DNA from 3 places in the Streptomyces sp. NPDC111656 genome. Region 2 is predicted to be linked to each of the others. Evidence: riboswitches for the same ligand, from Rfam matches in the RefSeq annotation. Region 2 holds a riboswitch; each other region holds the start of a gene.
What was found. Region 2 has a riboswitch for cyclic di-AMP ahead of ACZ7M3_RS44150 (transglycosylase family protein). Riboswitches for the same ligand answer to the same signal wherever they lie in the genome.

Region 1 (6,341 bases), on a different contig from region 2:
CCCGTCGGGAACGACGCGGACCTGCCGCCGAACCAGCGGGAGGAGGACGCGAGGTCGACCTGCTTCGAGTTCGAGATCCCGGGGGGCCTGGTTCCTGGGGGCGCCCCAGGGTCCGCCTCCGCCGACGTCGCTGCCGACGGTTCCTCGACGCTGGTGACCCGGGGTGCTCTGAACCTGTCAGCGCGCTACGGCCCCGACCAGGCGGTCTCCTGGAAACCGGGCTCTACGGAGGACGTGGTTTTCGACCTGACCGCCATCGGCTACGCGTTCCCGTCCGGCCACCGCATCCGGCTCTCCCTGTCCTCCGCCCACTGGCCGTGGATCTGACCCCGGCCGGGCTCGGCGGTGGGGTTCGCCCTGGACCCGGCGGGCAGTTCCCTCGAACTTCCGGTGCGAGCAAGGGAGTCGGACCCGGGACACGTACACCATCGACGTCGATCCGTCCGCACCGCCCGGAGCCGCCCTGGGACGCCCGGGTCGAGACACGCTCTGAACTCAGCTGCGACGTCCGGGAGTTCGCCACCTCGAACGAGCTGATCCGCAAGGACGGCAACGCGGTGGTCTTCCATCGGACGTGGGAGAGAAGAATCCCCGGGCCGAGGCAGTGGCGAGGGGCAACAGGGCCTATGCGGGGCAGGAGTTCGAGCCCCGCCCGGACCCGATGTGCCACGAATTTCCCGAATACCGGGCCTGCGGCCTCTACTTCAAGCCCAACGTCGGCCGGCTCCCTGACGACGACCTCGACACGGACCTGTCCGCATGGGAGGTCCGTCCGGCTCCGCCCGCGAGCTCACCGGCCTGGACACTCGAAGCGTGATGTCCGATTTGCCGCCAGTGCCGCTTTATTTCTGCTTGGTCGCGTGAATTGGGTCACTCCCATACAGGGTGGGCTCTTTATCCCCTCTTGACGACTTCCCCTTTGCATAAGGCAAGTTGAGTGTCACGTTCCGGATTAATCGGGCATTTTCTCCCTCCTATCGCCCAGGTGAAAGCGATCTACACCGGGAAATGAGGGCTTGTTCCGGACATGTGCTCTCGCATACGTTCACGTCAATCCGGACGGACCGCCCAATCCTGCCGCCGACCGGAACAACCCAGCCACCCACACACACGCACGGCAGGAGCGGGGGACCCAGGTAAGCCGCCGATCCGGACACCGGAACGGCTAGGGGTGAAGTCGCACACACCGTGCGGCCGGGCAGCTCCCGCCCGAACCCGACAGCTCACTTCGCAGGCGCCGGAGAGGAATTCGCCATGTCCGCACGAGGCAAGCACCGCAGCTTCAAGATCCACGGCATGCTCACTCGGGGCATCCTCGCCGCGGGAATGGGCGGAGTCGCACTCGCCCTTCCGCTCGTGAGCGCGACCTGCGCGCAGGCCGCCACGGCCACCACCACTGATGTCCAGCTCATCACGTACAAGGTGGTCCCGGGCGACACCCTGGCCAAGATCGCGCAGAAGTACCCCAAGAGCGGCGGCGCGGCGAAGCTGTACACCGCCAACCGCGCGGTCATAGGCCCCGACCCGACGACGCTCCGTCCGGGCCTCACCCTGACCGTGGGCACCAGAACCGTCAAAACCCCCACCAAGAAGACCCCGGCGAAGACGGCGCCCACCACGTCGAAGACGTACGCGAACAACCTCGACGGATGGATCAAGCACTCGCTGGACATCATGGCCCGCAACAAGATCCCCGGCACCTACAACGGCATCCACCGCAACGTCATGCGCGAGTCCTCCGGAAACCCCCTGGCCATCAACAACTGGGACTCCAACGCCAAGGCCGGCATCCCCTCCAAGGGCCTGCTCCAGGTCATCGACCCCACGTTCAAGGCCTACCACGTGCCGGGCACGTCGATGAACCCCTACGACCCGGTCGCGAACATCACGGCGGCCTGCAACTACGCGGCGCACAAGTACGGCTCGATCGACAACGTCAACGGGGCCTACTGACAGGACTGGTGGGGCTGGTTGGGCCGGTAGGGCTGGTACGACTGCCGGGGCTGATGCGGCTGATACGGCTGATGAGGTCGGAGAGACTCGGAGAGCCCCCGGGACCCACCGGGCTCTCCGGACTCCCGGAACCGATCCGACCGGCACGGAAACAGCCGCTCCAGCACCACCGCGATCCCGTCGTCCTCGTTCGACAGCGTCACCTCGTCGGCCACCGCCTTCAGCTCCGGATGGGCGTTGGCCATGGCGACCCCCCGGGCGGCCCAGTCGAACATGGGGATGTCGTTGGGCATGTCGCCGAAGGCGATGGTGTCGGCGGGAGTGAGGCCGAGGTGGGTGGCGGCGAGCGCCAGACCGGTTGCCTTGGTCACGCCGCATGGCTGGAGTTCGACGGTCCCGGGCCCCGACATGGTGACGGTGGCCAGCGAGCCCACCACACCCCGGGCCGCCGAGGCCAACTCGTCGTCGGACAGCGACGGATGGCGGAGCAACACCTTGCTGATCGGCTCCGTCCACAGTTCGTCGCGGTGGCGCACTCGTACCGCCGGAAGCGTCGGATGCGGCATCACGTACCCCGGCTCGATGAGCGTCAGCCCGTCCACGCCGTCCTGGTCCACCGCGGCGTAGAGCAGTCCGACTTCCGCCTCGATCTTGCCGAGCGCGGTCTCCGCGAGTTCCCTGTCCAGGGTCACCGACCACAGCAGCCGGTCTGCCGCCGCGTCGTACAGCTGCGCCCCCTGCCCACACACCGCCAGCCCCGCGCCGCCGAGTTCGTCGAGCAACGGTCGTACTCTCGGCGCCGGGCGCCCCGTCACGACCAGGTGTCGGGCGCCCGCCTCGGCCACCCTCCCCAATGCGGCCCGGGACCGGTCGGAGAGGGTGTCGTCGCCGCGGAGCAGCGTTCCGTCCAGGTCAGTGGCGATAAGTGAATATGCAGTCGGAGCGGCCATGATCCGAAGAATACGGATCGAACGACTCGTCGGCCCGGCGGGAACCGGACGACGTCCGGTATCCCGTCAGCAACTGCGTTCACCGTACGGGGCGTACTGGGCGTACAAAGTGCACTTCCGCCCCCGCTCACCGAAGCGGGCGATACGAAAAGACTCCGAGCGGAATGTCACTCCAGAGGATGACGCGGCTGCGGTGACTGTGGCCGTCTGAGCCCAACACGAGCTCCGACGCGGCGGGTTGGGCCCCGCCCATGGCGTGGCCCACCGGTCACCGACCCCTCCGGCCGTACGGACCCCGGTCACCTCATGCGTGCGCGCCCGCCAAGTGCTTGGCCAGCCGCGGCGAAGCGAACTCCGTACCGCACACGAACCGCATCACCGGCCCGTACGAAGCCGCCGCCGGCAACCCCGTGAAGTACAGCCCGGGCACCGAGGAGCAGTACCCCGCACCGAGCTTGGGAGTGCCGCGGCTCACCGCGAGTGCCGTACGCAACTCGTGTCCCAGGAAGTCCATCGCGGCGATGTCGACGCGATATCCGGTCGCCGCGATGACATGGTCGGCGGCGAGCTCCTCGGCCCGTCCGCCCAGGGTCTGCACGGAGAGGACCGGACGCCCGTCGGAGACGTCGGCGCGAACGATCCCGGAAACCTCGCTGACCTCGACCTTGCCCTCGAAGCGGTCGCGCAGCCACCACGCCCCGAGGGGGCCGAGCACCCGGCGGACCAGGTAGTGCCGGGCCTCGCCGGGCAGATACCGGTAGGGATGCGGGTAGTAGCTGAGCGCCCACAGGGACCAGGCGCGCCCGAAGGGCGACTCGGGACGCAGCTTCGGCTGCTTCCAGGGCGGTGCGCCGAAGGCGACCCTGCCCCGTCCCCGGGACACCACCCGGACCTGCGCGCCCGCCTCCGCCGCGAGCGCCGCCGTCTCCAGCGCGGACTGGCCCGCGCCGACGACGATCAGTTCCTTGCCGGAGAACCGGGTGAGGTCGTGGTGCTGGGAGCTGTGCGAGACGGGGCCGGTGGGTGTGGGTCCGTCCGCCGCCGCGCCTCCTAGTTCGGGCGGCAGATGGGCGAGTCCGTACAGTCCCGTGGCCACGACGACCGCCCGCGCCGTGAACGACTCCCCCGAGTCCAGCTTGAGTTCGAAGCCCTCGCTGCCCCGGCGGTCGACGGACACCACCCGCACCCGCTCCAGCTCGGGCACCAGCTTCTGCTGGAACCACTCCCCGTACGCGATGAACGTCTCGACCGGAATGATGTCCTCGTCCGTGACGAGTCGGCGGATCCCCGCCGCGTCGCAGTAGTCGGCGATCGTGTGGCCGGGCTGCGGGGCGTCGAGACTGGACGCGACCGGGGTCGACTTGAGGAGCATCCCCTTGGGCATGTGGTCACGCCAGCTCACCATGGGCTCGCCGAACACGCGCACCGGGATGCCACGCGCCCGCAGATGGGCGGCGGTGGACAGGCCGAACGGGCCTGCACCGATGACTGCTACCGGATGAATCACGAAGTCCCTCCCCAGGACGTACTTTCGTCACTTCGTGGTCGTACTGGTGCTGCTGCCACGGCGGTTGGTCCGCCACAGCTGATACAGATGCCTCGCGCCCGGCCGCACGAAGCGCGCGAGCATCGTGAAGAACGGCCGCAGGTCGTCACCCGCGAGCCAGGCCAGCTCCGTGCCACTCGCGCGAGTCGGCGCGTGCGGGGTCGTGTAGCCGCTGCGCCGGTAGGCGAGCAGGGCCGGCAGGTCGATGTTCTCCACGATGTACCGGTGACCGGCCCGCTGTTCCCCTTCGGGAACGGTGCGCCCGGTCAGGTCGAGATGCATGGCCCGGACGACGTCGATCCCCGACTCGTTCTCGAAGAGCCGGAACTGCGCGCCCATCCGGGGGTTGAAGTCGAGGAGTTTGTACTGCCCGTCGCGCCGGTCGAAGCGCAGGTCGAGGTCGATGACGCCGCTGAAGCCGATCTGTTTGATGAAACGTGCGGCGAGGTCCGCGAGTTCCGGATTGTCGACGACGTACGCGTTCGCCGTCATTCCCGCGTGCGGCGGCCAGGAGCGGACCTTCACGCCCGTGAACATCGCGAGCGGCGTCGAGTCCACGTCGAAGTACGCGTGCACGATCCAGTCCTCCGCCTCCTCCCTGGGCAGGTACTCCTGGAGGATCACGCCCGGCTGATCACCCCAGTCCCGGGCGAGTGACAGCAGCCCCTCCCGGGTCGCGATCCTCGTCGTCCCGTTCACCGCCGGCTGGCTGCGGCGTACGAACGCCTCCCGGTTCTTGGCGACGATCGGAAACCGAGCGCTCTCGGCGAACTCCACGATCTCCTCGTACGACTGCGGAAAGGCCGCCGCCGGACTGGGGATGCCGTGTTCCACACAGAGTTCGTGCAGGCCCTGCTTGCTGGCGAGGCGCCGGGGCAGTTTGGCGTCGACCCGGGGGAAGAGAAACCGCTCCCCCAGCTCCTCCTGGTGCTCGGCGATCAGGACGGCCGCCTCCTCGTCCGTCGGGACGAGCACCGTCGGCCTCCCGATGCGGGCCCCGATCCGCAGCAACCCCTCGACGAGACGCTCCGGCTCCTCCGTCCCCGTCGTCGGCCAGACGAAGGCACGGCGCAGATAGCGCGAGGCCGCGGCAGGCGTGTAACGGTCCTCGGTGATCGCATACATCGGTATGCCGAGGCGGCCCAGACTTCGAATGGCGCCCACACCGCCGTGGTGCAGCGGATAGTCGCCAAACTTCACGATCAGGCCCGGAACGTTCCGATCGGCGTCGACCGGCACTCCGCTGACGCTCCTGGCCACGGGTCCCCCCACGTGTCCCCCCTACGGACCGGACCCACCCCGTCCGTGTCCCCAAAGGACGCTAAGCCGGAACTACCGCGTCCGACAAGGCCTATTCGGACATTGCGAACTCTTTAGGCACTGTCGAGGCAACTCTTCAGATACTGCCACTGCGCCTCACGACAACTCGCGGCAACTCATGGCAACTCTTTGGGCACTGCCGCAGCACGTCACTCCCCCCGTAACCTGTGCCGCGACCACCCGGAACACGTGAAACACCCGCGCACGCACCGCGCGGATGACACGGCCAAGCCAGTCACACGAACCACACAGCGCGCACGACCACGAAAGCGAGGCACCACCCGATGCCCCCCTTCGATGTCCCCGAGGGCGATCCCTTCGGCCCGCACAACCTCCCCTACGGCGTCTTCTCCCGGGCCGGAGCGTCCGAGCGGAGCGTCGGCGTCCGGCTCGGCGACCACGTCCTCGACGCGGGAGCGACCGCCCGGGCACTCGGCTCGCCCTATGCCGAACTGCTCGCGCAGCCCAGCCTGAACCCGCTGCTCGCCGCCGGCCGTACGGCCTGGTCCGACGTACGCCGCGCACTCACCGCCTGGGTGACGGTCCCGGCCCACCGGGAGACCATCGCACCT
Region 2 (6,341 bases):
GGGGACGCAGCCCCTTCACTCCCCCTCGGACGGCGGCTCCGCCGCCACCACGCACGCACCCTTGCGCCACCACTCCGGCAGCATCGCAATCGCCTCGTCGCCCAGCGGATTCACCCCCGGCCCCGCGGCCAGCGAGTGCGCCACCAGCACATGCAGACACTTCACCCGGTCCGGCATCCCACCGGCGCTCGGAAAGCCCGCCAACACCTCGATGGCGTCGCGCCGCGCGATGTAGTCCTCGTGGGCGGTCCGGTACGCGGCGGCCAGCTCGGGATCGGTCGCCAGCCGGTCCGTCATCTCCTTCATGACACCGTTGGCCTCCAGCGTGCCGATCGCGGAGGCCGCGCGCGGACACGTGAGGTAGTACGTCGTCGGGAACGGCGTACCGTCCGGCAGCCGGGGCGCCGTCTCCACCACGTCCGGCTGACCGCAGGGACAGCGGTGCGCGATCGCCCGCAGGCCGCGCGGCGGCCGGCCGAGCTGTTGCTTGAAGGCCTCGACGTCCGCGTCGGTCGGCTCGGTGCGCGGGGTGGGCGGCGGGGGCGTTTCCATGCCTGTGCTCAAGTCTCTTTCTTCTTCAATTCACCGGTCGTCAGGTCACCGGTCGTCAGGTCACCGGTCGGACTGGTCCGACTTGTCGACGCCGTCCCAGACGTTGGCGTACCAGGGGCGGGCTGCCACCCCCAGATCCGTACGCGACTGCTTCGCCGCGTCCGGGTCGATCACGACGTATCCGGTCTCGCCCGGCATCACATAGTGCAGCCGTTCCCGGATCTGCTGCTTCGCGTACGCGTCGTCCTGCCAACGCGCCTTGAGGTCACGCAGCTGTTCGACCCGGGCGCGGGCCTGCTCCTGCTGTCGCTCCAGATCGGCGATCTCGGCGCGCTGGGACACGTACTGCCTTATCGGGTACGCGAGGGCCACGATCAGAGAACAGAGTACGAGAGCCAGCAGCGCGGCGCGGCCGGTCAGGCGTGAGCGGCGGGCCTGGCGCTTGGTCTGCGAGCGGTAGACCCGGGCCGCCGTCTGCTCGCCGAGCAGCTTCAGCCTGGTCGCGGTGGAGAACCGGTCCCGGTCCTTCACGGCCATGTCCCGCCTCCCGTTCACACGCGCGTACGTCCCCGGACACGGTACGGGACCGGGTACGGGGACGTACGTACGACTGGCTAAGGCTTGACCCTCCGCGGGTGTCAGCCCTTGAAGCGGGGGAACGCGCTGCGGCCGGCGTACACCGCGGCGTCGTCGAGGATCTCCTCGATGCGCAGCAGCTGGTTGTACTTGGCGACGCGGTCCGAGCGGGCCGGGGCGCCGGTCTTGATCTGGCCGCAGTTCACCGCGACGGCGAGGTCGGCGATGGTGACGTCCTCGGTCTCGCCGGAGCGGTGCGACATCATGCACTTGAAGCCGTTGCGCTGGGCCATCTCGACGGCGTCCAGGGTCTCGGTCAGCGAGCCGATCTGGTTGACCTTGACGAGCAGGGCGTTCGCGGAGCCCTCCTCGATGCCACGGGCCAGGCGCTCCGGGTTGGTGACGAAGAGGTCGTCGCCGACGATCTGGACCTTGTCGCCCAGCTTCTCGGTGATGACGTTCCAGCCGGCCCAGTCGTCCTCGTACAGCGGGTCCTCGATGGAGACCAGCGGGTACGCGGAGACGAGCTCCTCGTAGTACTCGGTCATCTCGGCGGCCGAGCGGGACTTGCCCTCGAACTCGTACTTGCCGTCCTTGTAGAACTCGGACGCGGCGACGTCGAGCGCGAGCGCGATCTGCTCGCCGGGGATGTAGCCGGCCTGCTTGATGGCCTCGAGGATGAGGTCGAGCGCGGCGCGGTTCGACTCCAGGTTCGGGGCGAAGCCGCCCTCGTCGCCCAGGCCGGTGGACAGGCCCTTGGTCTTCAGCACCTTCTTGAGGGTGTGGTAGACCTCGGCGCCCCAGCGCAGGGCCTCGGAGAAGGACTCCGCGCCGATCGGAGCGATCATGAACTCCTGGATGTCCACGTTGGAGTCGGCGTGCGAGCCGCCGTTCAGGATGTTCATCATCGGAACGGGCAGCAGGTGCGCGTTCGGTCCGCCCAGGTAGCGGAAGAGGGGGAGGTCGGACGCCTCGGAGGCGGCGTGCGCGACGGCGAGCGAGACGCCGAGGATGGCGTTGGCGCCGAGCGAGCCCTTGTTGTCGGTGGCGTCCAGGTCGAACATCGCCTGGTCGATCAGGCGCTGCTCGGTGGCGTCGTAACCGACGAGCTCCGGGCCGATCTGCTCGATGACGGCAAGGACGGCCTTCTCGACACCCTTGCCGCCGTAACGGTTGGGGTCACCGTCACGGAGCTCGATGGCCTCGAAGGCGCCGGTGGACGCGCCGGACGGAACGGCGGCACGACCCGTGCTGCCGTCGTCGAGGCCGACCTCGACCTCGACCGTGGGGTTGCCTCGGGAGTCCAGGATTTCCCGGGCTACGACGACGTCGATGGACGGCACGAGCATCTCCTTCTGGGATGTGACGCGGGTACGCGGAGCCTGTGATGGCTTCGCGACATGAGCCTAACCGCCCCGGGGGGATCGGCCAGCCGGTCGCCCACCCCTTGGGCAGAACTGAACGTACACATTGTTCCAGAACGGAACAAAAACGGGTACGGAAATCCGGGTACGAAATGCTCGGTGCGAAGTGCTGGACACGAAAAACCCCGCTCCGGCGCGTACGGGGGAACACGCACCGGAGCGGGGGGCCCGTGGGGACGGGGGTGGCCCTCACCGGGGTCTCCAGTGTGGAGACCCCTTTTATGCGGGAGCTGTCATTCAGCTGAGGTGAAGCTGCCGATCATCAGCTGAGGTGCAGCCGCTGACCCGGGTAGATGAAGTCGGCATCGTCGACGATGTCCTTGTTCAGCTTGAACAGCTGCTGCCAGCCGCCCTTGACCTTCTTCTTCTCGGCGATCGAGCTGAGGCTGTCACCCTTGACGACCTTGTACTCGCCGTCGCCCTTCTTGACCTTCTTGCCGGTCGGGGTGGAGACGGTCTTCTCGGCGGCCGGGCGCGACGCCGAACGGGAGGCCGCGGTGTCCGTCGAGCGGGTGGTGTTGCTGGTGCTCGGCGAGCTGTTCGACGAGGAGCCGTTCGAGGAGGACGAGGTCGACGGGGCGCTCGCGCCGCCGGTGTACGCAGCGCTCGACAGGCCCGTGCCACAGGTCGGCCAGGCGCCCTTGCCCTGCGCAGCGAGGACCTTCTCGCCGACGGTGATCTGCTGGGACTTGGAGGCCTGGTTGGCGGTCGCGGCGTACGCGGTGCCGCCGTACGCGGCCCAGGTGGAGGCCGAGAACTGCAGACCGCCGTAGTAGCCGTTGCCGGTGTTGATGGACCAGTTCCCGCCGGACTCGCACTGGGCGACGGCGTCCCACTGGGAGGCGGTGGCGGCGGAGGCGTTGCCGGCCGCCATCAGCGGAGCGGCGATGGCGACACCGGTGACACCGGCGAGCGTGGCGACACGAGTGGCCTTGGACGGACGGCGGTGCTTGCCCTTGCCGGAAAACAGCATGGAGAGATCCCCTCACCGACGCCTGCGAGGTGAGCTGTCGGGTTCGGGCGGGTGAGTGCCCGGCCGTGCGCGCTGAGCGCTCGGCTTCACCCCAAGCCGCTCCCGGTCAACTACCGGGCGCGGCGCATACCTTGGGTCCCCCGCTCCTGCCTACGGCGCTGACGCGTCGACTGTTCCCGTACGGCCGTTGGCAGGATTCGGCGTTGACGACCGTCGGGGCCCGCTGTGGCGAGCGGTGACGACCGTAAGCAGTCGATCGGCTGAATTCCAAAGACGATCAGGGCCTTTGAGATCCATCTCTCACTCGCGCCAAACCGGACATTACACAGCGAACCGTGACGCGAACTGCCCCTACTTTTCGCCCGATTCGGCACCAACTGCAAGGCTCTGACCGGGGAGGATGAGGTTCGGGTCGACGCCGACCGTCTTCTTGTTCGCGTCGTACAGCTCGGCCCATCCGCCTTTGAGGTCAAGGGCGTCCGCGATGGTCCAGAGATTGTCTCCGACGCGCACGACGTAGGAGCCGTCGACGGCGTCGCGGGAGGCGCCGGCGCCGCGCGAGGCGTGCCGCCCGGAGGAGTCGTCGCTACGGCCGTCCACGGCACTGTCGGTGGTGTTCTCGTCCGCGGTGCCGCCACGGTGGCGCCCCGCACCGGTCGTCGCGTTCTCGGACGTACCGGAAGAGTCGTCGCCCTGGCCGGAGTTGCCCGAGTCGTCACTCTTCGCCGTTTCCGTGTCGGAGCCGTCCGCCCCCTGGGCGTCGCCGCCGGTGTCGGCCTTCGTCGTGTTCTCGGACGCCTTCGAGGACGAACCGGACGAAGACGAATCGGACTTCGAGCCGGAAGAGCCGGACGGAGTCGAAGTCGCGGACGAACTGGATGAATCGGATGAACCAGATGAATCCGATGTACTGGACGAGTCGTTCGCCACGCCCGTGTCGACCAGGATGTCGCCCGAGTGCTTGCTCAGCCCGGAGAGCGGTCCGCAGGTCGGCCAGGCGGTGAGGCCCTGGTCGTCGAGGAGCTTCTCGGCGATGGCTATCTGCTGTGAGCGGCTGGCCTCGTCGGCGCTCGACGCGTAGGCGAGGCCGCCGTACTTCTCCCAGTCCGCCTGGCTGATCTGGAGCCCGCCGTAATACCCGTTGCCGCTGTCGGCACTCCACTGGCCGGCGCTCTCGCACTCGGCGACCCGGTCCCACGTGGTGCCGTCGGCCGCGCTCGCGCTGGTGGCACCGAGCAACGGGATCGCGATGGCGGATCCGGTCACCCCTGCCGCGACGATGAGGGCCGGGGCCTGACGGGGGCGACGATGGCGGCCGTTCCCGGAGAGCATGCGGAAGCCTTTCACGTGACAGCAGGTGACTACGCGACGTGTGAGTCGCGTTGACGAGTGAACGTATCCGCACCCGAACACTTGTCACAAGTCGATGCAGCGTAGATCACGTGAAGATCACAGAGTTGAATGCGCGTCAGGTTTGAGCACCCTTAGGTGTATGGTCGCCCGCTATCGCGAGACCGGTACCGGAGGCGTGAACTCCACTGGAAGCGTGCGCAATCCACGCATAATGAGCCCGCCGCGCCAGCGCAAATCGGCCGAATCCCCCGCGAGTTGGAGGTCGGGGAGACGGGTGAGGAGGGTGGCGAGCGCGGTCTGACCCTCCAGGCGGGCGAGCGGGGCGCCGAGACAGTAGTGAAGGCCGTGGCCGTAGCCGAGGTGTTGGTTGTCACGGCGGGAGAGGTCGAGCGTGTCCGGCCGTTCGAACCGCGCGGGGTCACGGTCCGCAGCCGCGAGGACCACGAGGACGGGGTCGCCGGGCGCGATGCCTTGACCGCCGATGCACACGGCCTCGGTCGCGAACCGCCACGTGGCCAGTTCCACGGGCCCGTCGTATCGGAGGAGTTCCTCGACGCCGGTCTCGAGGAGTTCGCGTTCGCGGGCGGCGAGGGACTTCTGGAGGCGCGCGCGCTGCTCGGGGTGGGTGAGGAGGGCGTACGTGCCGTTGCCGATGAGATTGACGGTCGTCTCGAACCCGGCGAAGAGCAGGATGAAGGCCATGGCGGCGGCCTCGTTCTCCGTGAGGTGCTCGCCGTGGTCGGACGCGCGGATGAGACCGGAGATGAGGTCCTCACCGGGCGCGGGCGTGTCGGGAAGGCCTTCCCGCTTCTTGTGAATGAGCTCGAGCAGATACCCGCGCATCTTCTTGACCGACCGCGCGACCCCGCCCCGCGGTCCGCCGCCGTGCCGGATCATCATCCCCGCCCAGTCCCGGAAGTCGTCCTGGTCCTCGCGGGGCACGCCCAGCAGGTCGCAGATGGCGTAAATGGGAAGCGGGAACGCGAACTCGTGGATCAGATCCGCGGAACCCTTCGCCGCGAACTGGTCGATCAGTTGATCGGTGAGCTCCTGCACGCGCGGCGCGAACTCGGCCACCCGTCGCGGTGTGAACGCCTTCGAGACCAGCCGCCGCAGCCGGGTGTGGTCCGGCGGGTCGATGTTCAGCAGATGCGTCATCAACTCGGCCTTGCGCTCCCCCGGAATACCCGTCTTCCCTTTCGCGTGGGCGGGTTCGTCGTGGTGCGCCGGATTCTTGCTGAGCCGCGCGTCGGCGAGCGCCTGCTTGGCGTCCGCGTACCGCGTCACCAGCCAGGCCTCCACCCCACTCGGCAGCCGCGTCCTGTGCACGGGGGCGTGCTCCCGCAGCCAGGCGTACGCGGGGTAGGGGTCGCTGGCGAACTCCCAGGTGAAGAGTTCCGGGGCGGGGCTGAACGGCGGCGGCTGATCGGTCACTCCCTGACGGTATCCGGAGGGAGGGGGAG
Region 3 (6,341 bases), on a different contig from region 2:
GGCTGATCCAGCCGGAGTTCCTCAGCCTCGCCGCGACCCGCCTCAGGCCCGGCGCCCTCGTGCACTGCGCGACCGACTGGGAGCCGTACGCCGAGCAGATGCTGGAAGTGCTGAGCGCGCACCCGGACTTCGAGAACACCAGGCCGGACGGCGGTTACGCGCCTCGTCCGGACTTCCGGCCGCTGACCCGTTTCGAGGGTCAGGGACTGGAGAAGGGTCATGTGGTGAACGACCTCCTGTTCCGGCGCGTACAGCACCGAGACCAGGACACATCCGGCGACTGAAGACCCGCGGACGAACACCACCAGGCGCCGTCGCGGGCAGCGCCCCTCCCTCGTTAGGGTCAATGCCGTGGCCACCTTTCCCCCGTACCCGACGTATCCCGGCGGTCCCACCGGTGGGCCGGCCGACGGTGCACTGCGGCACGCGCACTGGTGGCAGCGGAAGTGGGTGCGCTACGGCGCGCTGATCACCCTGCTCGCGCTCTCCGGCCTCGTCATCCTGGCCCTGGTCCGCCAACAGACCGGCACCGAGGGCTTCCTGGTCGGACTCGGCCTCGCCGTGCTGCCCGTGCCGCTCCTCGTCGCCGCGTTCCGCTGGCTGGACCGGGTGGAGCCCGGCCCCTGGCGCAATCTGCTCTTCGCCTTCGCGTGGGGCGCCTGCGCGGCGGCGCTGATAGCGATCGTCGCCAACAGTTTCGCGACCAGATGGATAGCGACCGCCACCGCCGACCCGTCCAGCGCCGACACCCTCGGCGCGACCGTCATAGCGCCGATCGTGGAGGAGTCCGCGAAGGCCGCCGCCGTGCTCCTGGTCTTCCTCTTCCGCCGCCGGGACTTCACGGGGATCGTCGACGGGGTCGTCATAGCCGGAGTCACCGCGACCGGCTTCGCCTTCACCGAGAACATCCTCTATCTCGGCACCGCCTTCGGCACGGACCAGCTCAACGGCGACCGCGGCCTGGCCTCCGTCACCGCCGCGACCTTCTTCGTCCGCGTCGTGATGTCGCCCTTCGCGCACCCCCTGTTCACGGTGCTCACCGGCATCGGCTTCGGCATCGCGGCGCTGTCCGCCGAGCGCCAGCATGCGCGCCGGGTCCTGCTGCCCCTGACCGGACTGCTGCTCGCGATGGGCATGCACTCCATGTGGAACGGCTCGTCGAACTTCGGGGAGTACGGCTTCTACGCGGTGTACGGGGCGTTCATGGTGCCCGCGTTCGGTCTGCTCACCTTCCTCGTCATCTGGACGCGGCAGCGGGAGCTGAAGACCGTACGGACCGAACTTCCGGCGTACGCGGCGGCCGGGTGGCTCACCCCGCCCGAGCCGTACGTGCTCGGCTCGATGCGGGCGCGGCGGCTGGCCCGCGAGTACGCCGCCCACCACTTCGGCAGGGCGGCGGCGCGTTCGGTCGCCCAGTACGAGGCGTACGCGACCTCGCTGGCGTTTCTGCGGCACCGGGGGCGCAGTGGCCGCGCCAACGCCGACTTCGTCGTACGGGAGCGGGAGTTGCTGCACGAGCTGTGGCGCCGCCGGGAGATCGCCCGCCCCTCCCTCGCGTACGCGGCCCACGCGTCGGCCCCGGCCGTACCGGTGCCGCCGCAGCTGCCGCCGCCGTGGCCCGGGTACGGCTACGCGCCGGTGCCCGGCCAGGCGAACCCCGCCGGCCCGCCCCCGTACCCCGCCGGCGCGACGACCCCGTATCCCGCCCCGGCGACGCCGTACCCCGCGTACAACCCCTACCAGTCGTAGGTCTCAGGCGGACGCTTCCGTCAGCCTGGCCACCTCCGCGTCCGTCAGGGTCAGGTCGGCGACCGCCAGCAGGGCCGGCAGCTGCTCGACCGTCCGTGCGGAGGCGATGGGCGCCGCGACCGTCGGCCGGGCGGCGAGCCAGGCGAGGGCGACCGTGGCGACCTCGGCGTCATGGGCCACGGCGACCTCGTCGAGGGCGGCCAGGACGCGGATGCCGCGCTCGGTGGCGAGGTGCTTGCCCGCGCCCGCGGCCCGCGCGGAGTCGACCGTCGTACCCGGGCGGTACTTGCCGGTGAGGAAGCCGGACGCGAGCGCGAAGTACGGGACGGCGGCCAGGCCGGTCCGGGAGGCGACCTCCTGGAGCGGGCCCTCGTAGGTGTCGCGCGAGACGAGGTTGTAGTGGGGCTGGAGGGCGACGTAGCGCGCGAGGCCCTCGCGGTCGGAGAACTCCACGGACTCCGCGAGCCGCTCGGCGGAGATGTTGGAGGCGGCGATCTCCCGGACCTTGCCGGCCCGGACCAGTTCGTCCAGCGCGCCGATGATCTCCTCGACCGGCACCGAGGTGTCGTCGAAGTGGGTGTAGTAGAGGTCGATGTAGTCCGTGCCGAGGCGGCGCAGCGAGGCGTCGGCGGCGGCCCTGATGTTCGCCGGGGACAGGCCCTTGTACTCGGGGTGGGTACTGACCTTGGTGGCGAGGACGACATCGGAGCGGTTGCCGCGCGCGGCGAACCACTTGCCGATGACCGTCTCGGACTCACCGCCCTTGTGGCCGGGGAGCCACGCGGAGTAGCCGTCGGCGGTGTCGACGAAGTTGCCGCCCCCGGCCGTGTAGGCGTCGAGCACGGCGAAGGACTGCGCCTCGTCGGCGGTCCAGCCGAAGACGTTGCCGCCGAGGGAGAGCGGGAAGACCTCGAGGTCGGAGGAGCCGAGCTTGCGAAGGGAAGTCATGCCTTATTTCAACAGGCGTACCGGATTGCCGTATTCCGCACACGGCCCCTGGGAACGATCAGGGGTTGATGCCCTTGCTCTGCAGCCACGCCATCGGGTCGATCGCGCTGCCGCCGCCCGGGTGAACCTCCAGGTGCAGATGCGGCCCGGTCACGTTGCCGGTCGCGCCCACGCGCCCGATGACGTCGCCGGTGGCCACCTTCTGCCCCACGCTGACGCTGATGGACGACTGGTGGCAGAACCACAGCTCCGTGCCGTCGTCGAGGGTGAGGATGGTGCGGTAGCCGTACGAGCCGGCCCAGCCCGCCTCCGTGATCGTGCCGCTGTGGACGGCCTTGATCAGCGTGCCGGTGGGGGCCGCGAAGTCGAGGCCGGTGTGATAGCCGGAGGACCACATGGAACCGGCGTCACCGAAGCGGGAGGTCAGGGTGTACGAGGAGGTCGGCAGCGAGTAGCTCTTGGCGAGCTCGGCGAGGCGCGCGGCCTCGGCCTTCTGCTTGGCGGCCTCGTCCGCCTTCTTCTTCTCGGCGGCGACCTTGGCCTCGGCGTCGTCCTTCTGCTGGGCGGCCAGCGCGACCGCCTTCTTCGCGGCGGCGGACTCGGCGGCGTCCTGGGCCGCCTTGTCGATCTGGTCCTGCTGCGACTCGGCCTGCTGGATGATGCGGGCGCGCAGCGCCTCGCCCGCGTCCGTGTTGCCCTGCGCGGCGTCGGCGTTGGTCACACCGGCGCTGGTGAGCGGGGTGGCGGAGCCCTTCGGCGTGCTGGGACCGCCGTCGGATATCAGCGCCTTGGCCGATTCGGTGACCGAGGAGAGGTCGGGCAGCGAGATGGAGACCGGCGGCTTGCCGGGCGCCGCGGTGGCCATGCCGCCCGCGCCGACGGCGGCGATGACGCCGACGCCCAGGACCGTGGAGCTGCGGGCGAGTCCCCCGCCGCGCTGCTTGGAGACGCGGTGCCGGCCGCGGAGGGGACGGATGGAATCCTCGGTGGGGTTCCACTCCTCCCAGGGGCCCTCGTCCTTGCCGTAGGCGTAGCCAAAAGTCTGGGTGTCGTTCGGCGGGAACGAAGTGGGCTGGGCAGGCCGGTTGGACGCCACGTGGGCGTGCTCCTTTCCTTCCTTCTCGCCTACCGGGTTAGCTGACGGGTTCGGAGCAGGAAGGTCTCCTACGCGCGTCAACCCACGGTGTCTCCACCGTGAAAGACGCTCGATTCACCCCAAGTTGGTGGTTCCCCGGTTCCCTCGCGGGATTCGGCGCGTGCGCACGGAGCCGACTCTTGTGACGGCTGGGACGACCGCGCTGCGTTATCGAACGTTAATAGACGCGGGTACCGGATTCCAAGCTGTTCGTACTGATCATTAACGACTTTCGGCCAGGACTTACCGCCCACGACCGGCGGAATTCGGGCGAGTTGGCCGCACGTCCCTACTTGGCAGTTATTTGACGGTGCGTCAGTCGTTATGCGGAGGGGCATCGGCCGATCACCCCTCGTGACATCGATCAAGAACGCCCCTTTCCGTGGCTACGGCCGCCGTACGGCGAGCAGTGCCATGTCGTCCGTCAGGACGCCGCCCGTGTGCCGCCGGACCTCCTCCACGAGCGTGGCCAGCAGGGCGTCGGGGCCGGGGAAGGTCCGTCCGGCCAGCCGCGCGGCCGGATCGTAGAAGCGCCCCTGCGCGTCGCGGGCCTCGGACAGTCCGTCCGTGTGGAAGAGGAGCGTGGCCCCGTGCGGGAACTCCGTCTCCTCGGCACGGTCCGGCCAGTTGCCCAACTCGCCCATGCCGAGCGGCAGTGCGGGGTTCGCGGAGGCGAGCGTGACCAGTGTTCCGTCCGCGTGCAGGAGCAGCGGCGGCGGGTGGCCGCGGTTGACGATCCTTACGAGGCCGCCCTCGTGCGTGATCTCCGCGAGGACGGCGGTGGTGAACCCCTCGAAGGCGTCGACGCCCCCGCGCCGGGTGCCCTCGCGGGCCAGCGCCCGTTCCAGCCGCTGCGCGACCGCCTCCGGCGTGGCCTCCTGCTCGGCCGCCTCCCGGAACGCCCCGATGAGCACCGCGACGGCGGCCACCGCGTCCATGCCCTTCCCCCGTACGTCGCCCACGGCCAGTCGTACGCCGTGCGGGGAGTCCTGCACCGCGTACAGGTCGCCGCCGATGAACGCGCCCGCCTGCGCGGCCTCGTAGCGCGCCGCGACGTCGAGGCCGCCGATCCGCTGGTCGGGTTCCGGCAGGACGGCACGCTGGGCCGCCTCGGCGATCTGGTGGGCCGAGGCGAGTCGCTCGTCGGTGCGGCGGACGAGGATGTTGATGAGCACGGCCAGCACGCCGACGGTCGCCACGGTGGCGACCTCCGTGAGCGCGTCCACCCTGAAGACGATGCCGAGCCGGATGTGGATCGTGAGCACCGCGACGAGCGCCGCGACGCCGGTGAGCACGGTGCCGCGCAGCGAGAAGAGCGGGGCGGCCACGAGCGGCGCGGCCGTGAAGAGAGGGCCCGCGGTGAAGGCCATCGGGGTGAAGTAGTCGTAGAACGCGCCGACCAGGATGAGCAGCGCGGGCAGCACCCGGACGAGGCTGCGCGCGCAGGAGATCCGACGCCGGTCCGCGTCGGCCGGGCGGGGCTCCGACCCGTCCCCGAGTCCGGGATCGGGCACGGGGTCCTCGGGCAACCGCCCACCGGACCGGTCGTACGGCTCGTCACACGACTCCTCGCCCGGCTCGCCGTACGGCTCCTCGGCCCACTGCGCGCCTCCTTGCTGCTGCCCCACCCGTCCAGGCTTCCCGGCACGGGGGCGGGGGGCGAGCGGTGAGGGGCCGACCGGGGGACACGTCAGTCCGAGGCCGACCACCGGACGCCGCCCGCTCCGCCGCGCCCGTGGTGGTGCCCGGCCGGGGCGACGACGGTCCCGCCGTCCGGCACGAAGTCATGACCGCCGTGGCAGGCCCCGAGGAACAGCGCGGACACTGCGAGCAGCAGCGCGAGCGCCGGCGCGCGCCGGACCAGCCACCGATGACAACTCATAGTGAGCGGAAGACTACAGAAAGTCGGGGCGGCGGGGAAAATCGGGGCGGGACGGCAATCGGGAAATCCGGCGGCAAGAAAACCGAGACGGTGAACGGGAAAAACCAAGGGCCGGAACTCGTTTCCGAGTTCCGGCCCTTGGCCTTCAGTAGCGGGGACAGGATTTGAACCTGCGACCTCTGGGTTATGAGCCCAGCGAGCTACCGAGCTGCTCCACCCCGCGTCGTTGAAATTAGTGTACGCCATCCGCGGGGCCCGATTCACCAGGCTTTTCACGGACGGCCGCGGGGCCGCCCCTAGCCGGCCGCGAGAAGGTGACGATTGGGCGCCACGGCCCGCTCCTCGAACTCCGGCAGTACGACGACGTCCGCCCCCGCGGCCACGAGCAGACCGTTCCCGTCGGCCTCCGTCACGAACGTGTCGGGCTCGCGCCACGCGGTGACCACCCGCCGTACCCCCGCGTCGAGGATCAGCCGCGCACAGGGCGCGGGCCGGGACGCCCGCCGCGCGCACGGCTCCAGGCTGCTGTACACGGTGGCGGAGCGCAGCCGCGGATCCGCGGGATCGATCTTCGCGAGCGCCGCCTCCTCGGCGTGCACGACGGGGTCGTCGCCCTCCCGCGAGTGC

Region 1: another riboswitch for cyclic di-AMP. It lies ahead of ACZ7M3_RS09575 (LysM peptidoglycan-binding domain-containing protein); the one in region 2 lies ahead of ACZ7M3_RS44150 (transglycosylase family protein).
Region 3: another riboswitch for cyclic di-AMP. It lies ahead of ACZ7M3_RS46770 (M23 family metallopeptidase); the one in region 2 lies ahead of ACZ7M3_RS44150 (transglycosylase family protein).

The regions. Positions count from the first base shown of each region.
Region 1 is NZ_JBVKCA010000002.1:873,319-879,659, forward strand. Features, by position in the region: partial or broken gene ACZ7M3_RS09565 (CocE/NonD family hydrolase) at 1-593, shown strand, start outside; gene ACZ7M3_RS09570 (hypothetical protein) at 575-817, shown strand; cyclic di-AMP (ydaO/yuaA leader) riboswitch at 1,133-1,252, shown strand; gene ACZ7M3_RS09575 (LysM peptidoglycan-binding domain-containing protein) at 1,255-1,953, shown strand; partial or broken gene ACZ7M3_RS09580 (HAD family hydrolase) at 2,103-2,903, opposite strand; gene ACZ7M3_RS09585 (FAD-dependent oxidoreductase) at 3,208-4,410, opposite strand; gene ACZ7M3_RS09590 (carboxylate--amine ligase) at 4,438-5,688, opposite strand; gene fahA (fumarylacetoacetase) at 6,054-6,341, shown strand, end outside.
Region 2 is NZ_JBVKCA010000024.1:100,815-107,155, forward strand. Features, by position in the region: gene ACZ7M3_RS44135 (DUF501 domain-containing protein) at 16-552, opposite strand; gene ACZ7M3_RS44140 (FtsB family cell division protein) at 613-1,089, opposite strand; gene eno (phosphopyruvate hydratase) at 1,191-2,477, opposite strand; gene ACZ7M3_RS44150 (transglycosylase family protein) at 2,815-3,525, opposite strand; cyclic di-AMP (ydaO/yuaA leader) riboswitch at 3,530-3,693, opposite strand; gene ACZ7M3_RS44155 (LysM peptidoglycan-binding domain-containing protein) at 3,877-4,857, opposite strand; gene ACZ7M3_RS44160 (cytochrome P450 family protein) at 5,029-6,312, opposite strand.
Region 3 is NZ_JBVKCA010000030.1:19,940-26,280, forward strand. Features, by position in the region: gene trmB (tRNA (guanosine(46)-N7)-methyltransferase TrmB) at 1-284, shown strand, start outside; gene ACZ7M3_RS46760 (PrsW family intramembrane metalloprotease) at 352-1,749, shown strand; gene ACZ7M3_RS46765 (aldo/keto reductase) at 1,753-2,697, opposite strand; gene ACZ7M3_RS46770 (M23 family metallopeptidase) at 2,756-3,793, opposite strand; cyclic di-AMP (ydaO/yuaA leader) riboswitch at 3,805-3,962, opposite strand; gene ACZ7M3_RS46775 (PP2C family protein-serine/threonine phosphatase) at 4,219-5,346, opposite strand; gene ACZ7M3_RS46780 (hypothetical protein) at 5,523-5,714, opposite strand; tRNA gene ACZ7M3_RS46785 (tRNA-Met) at 5,864-5,937, opposite strand; gene ACZ7M3_RS46790 (dihydrofolate reductase family protein) at 6,011-6,341, opposite strand, start outside.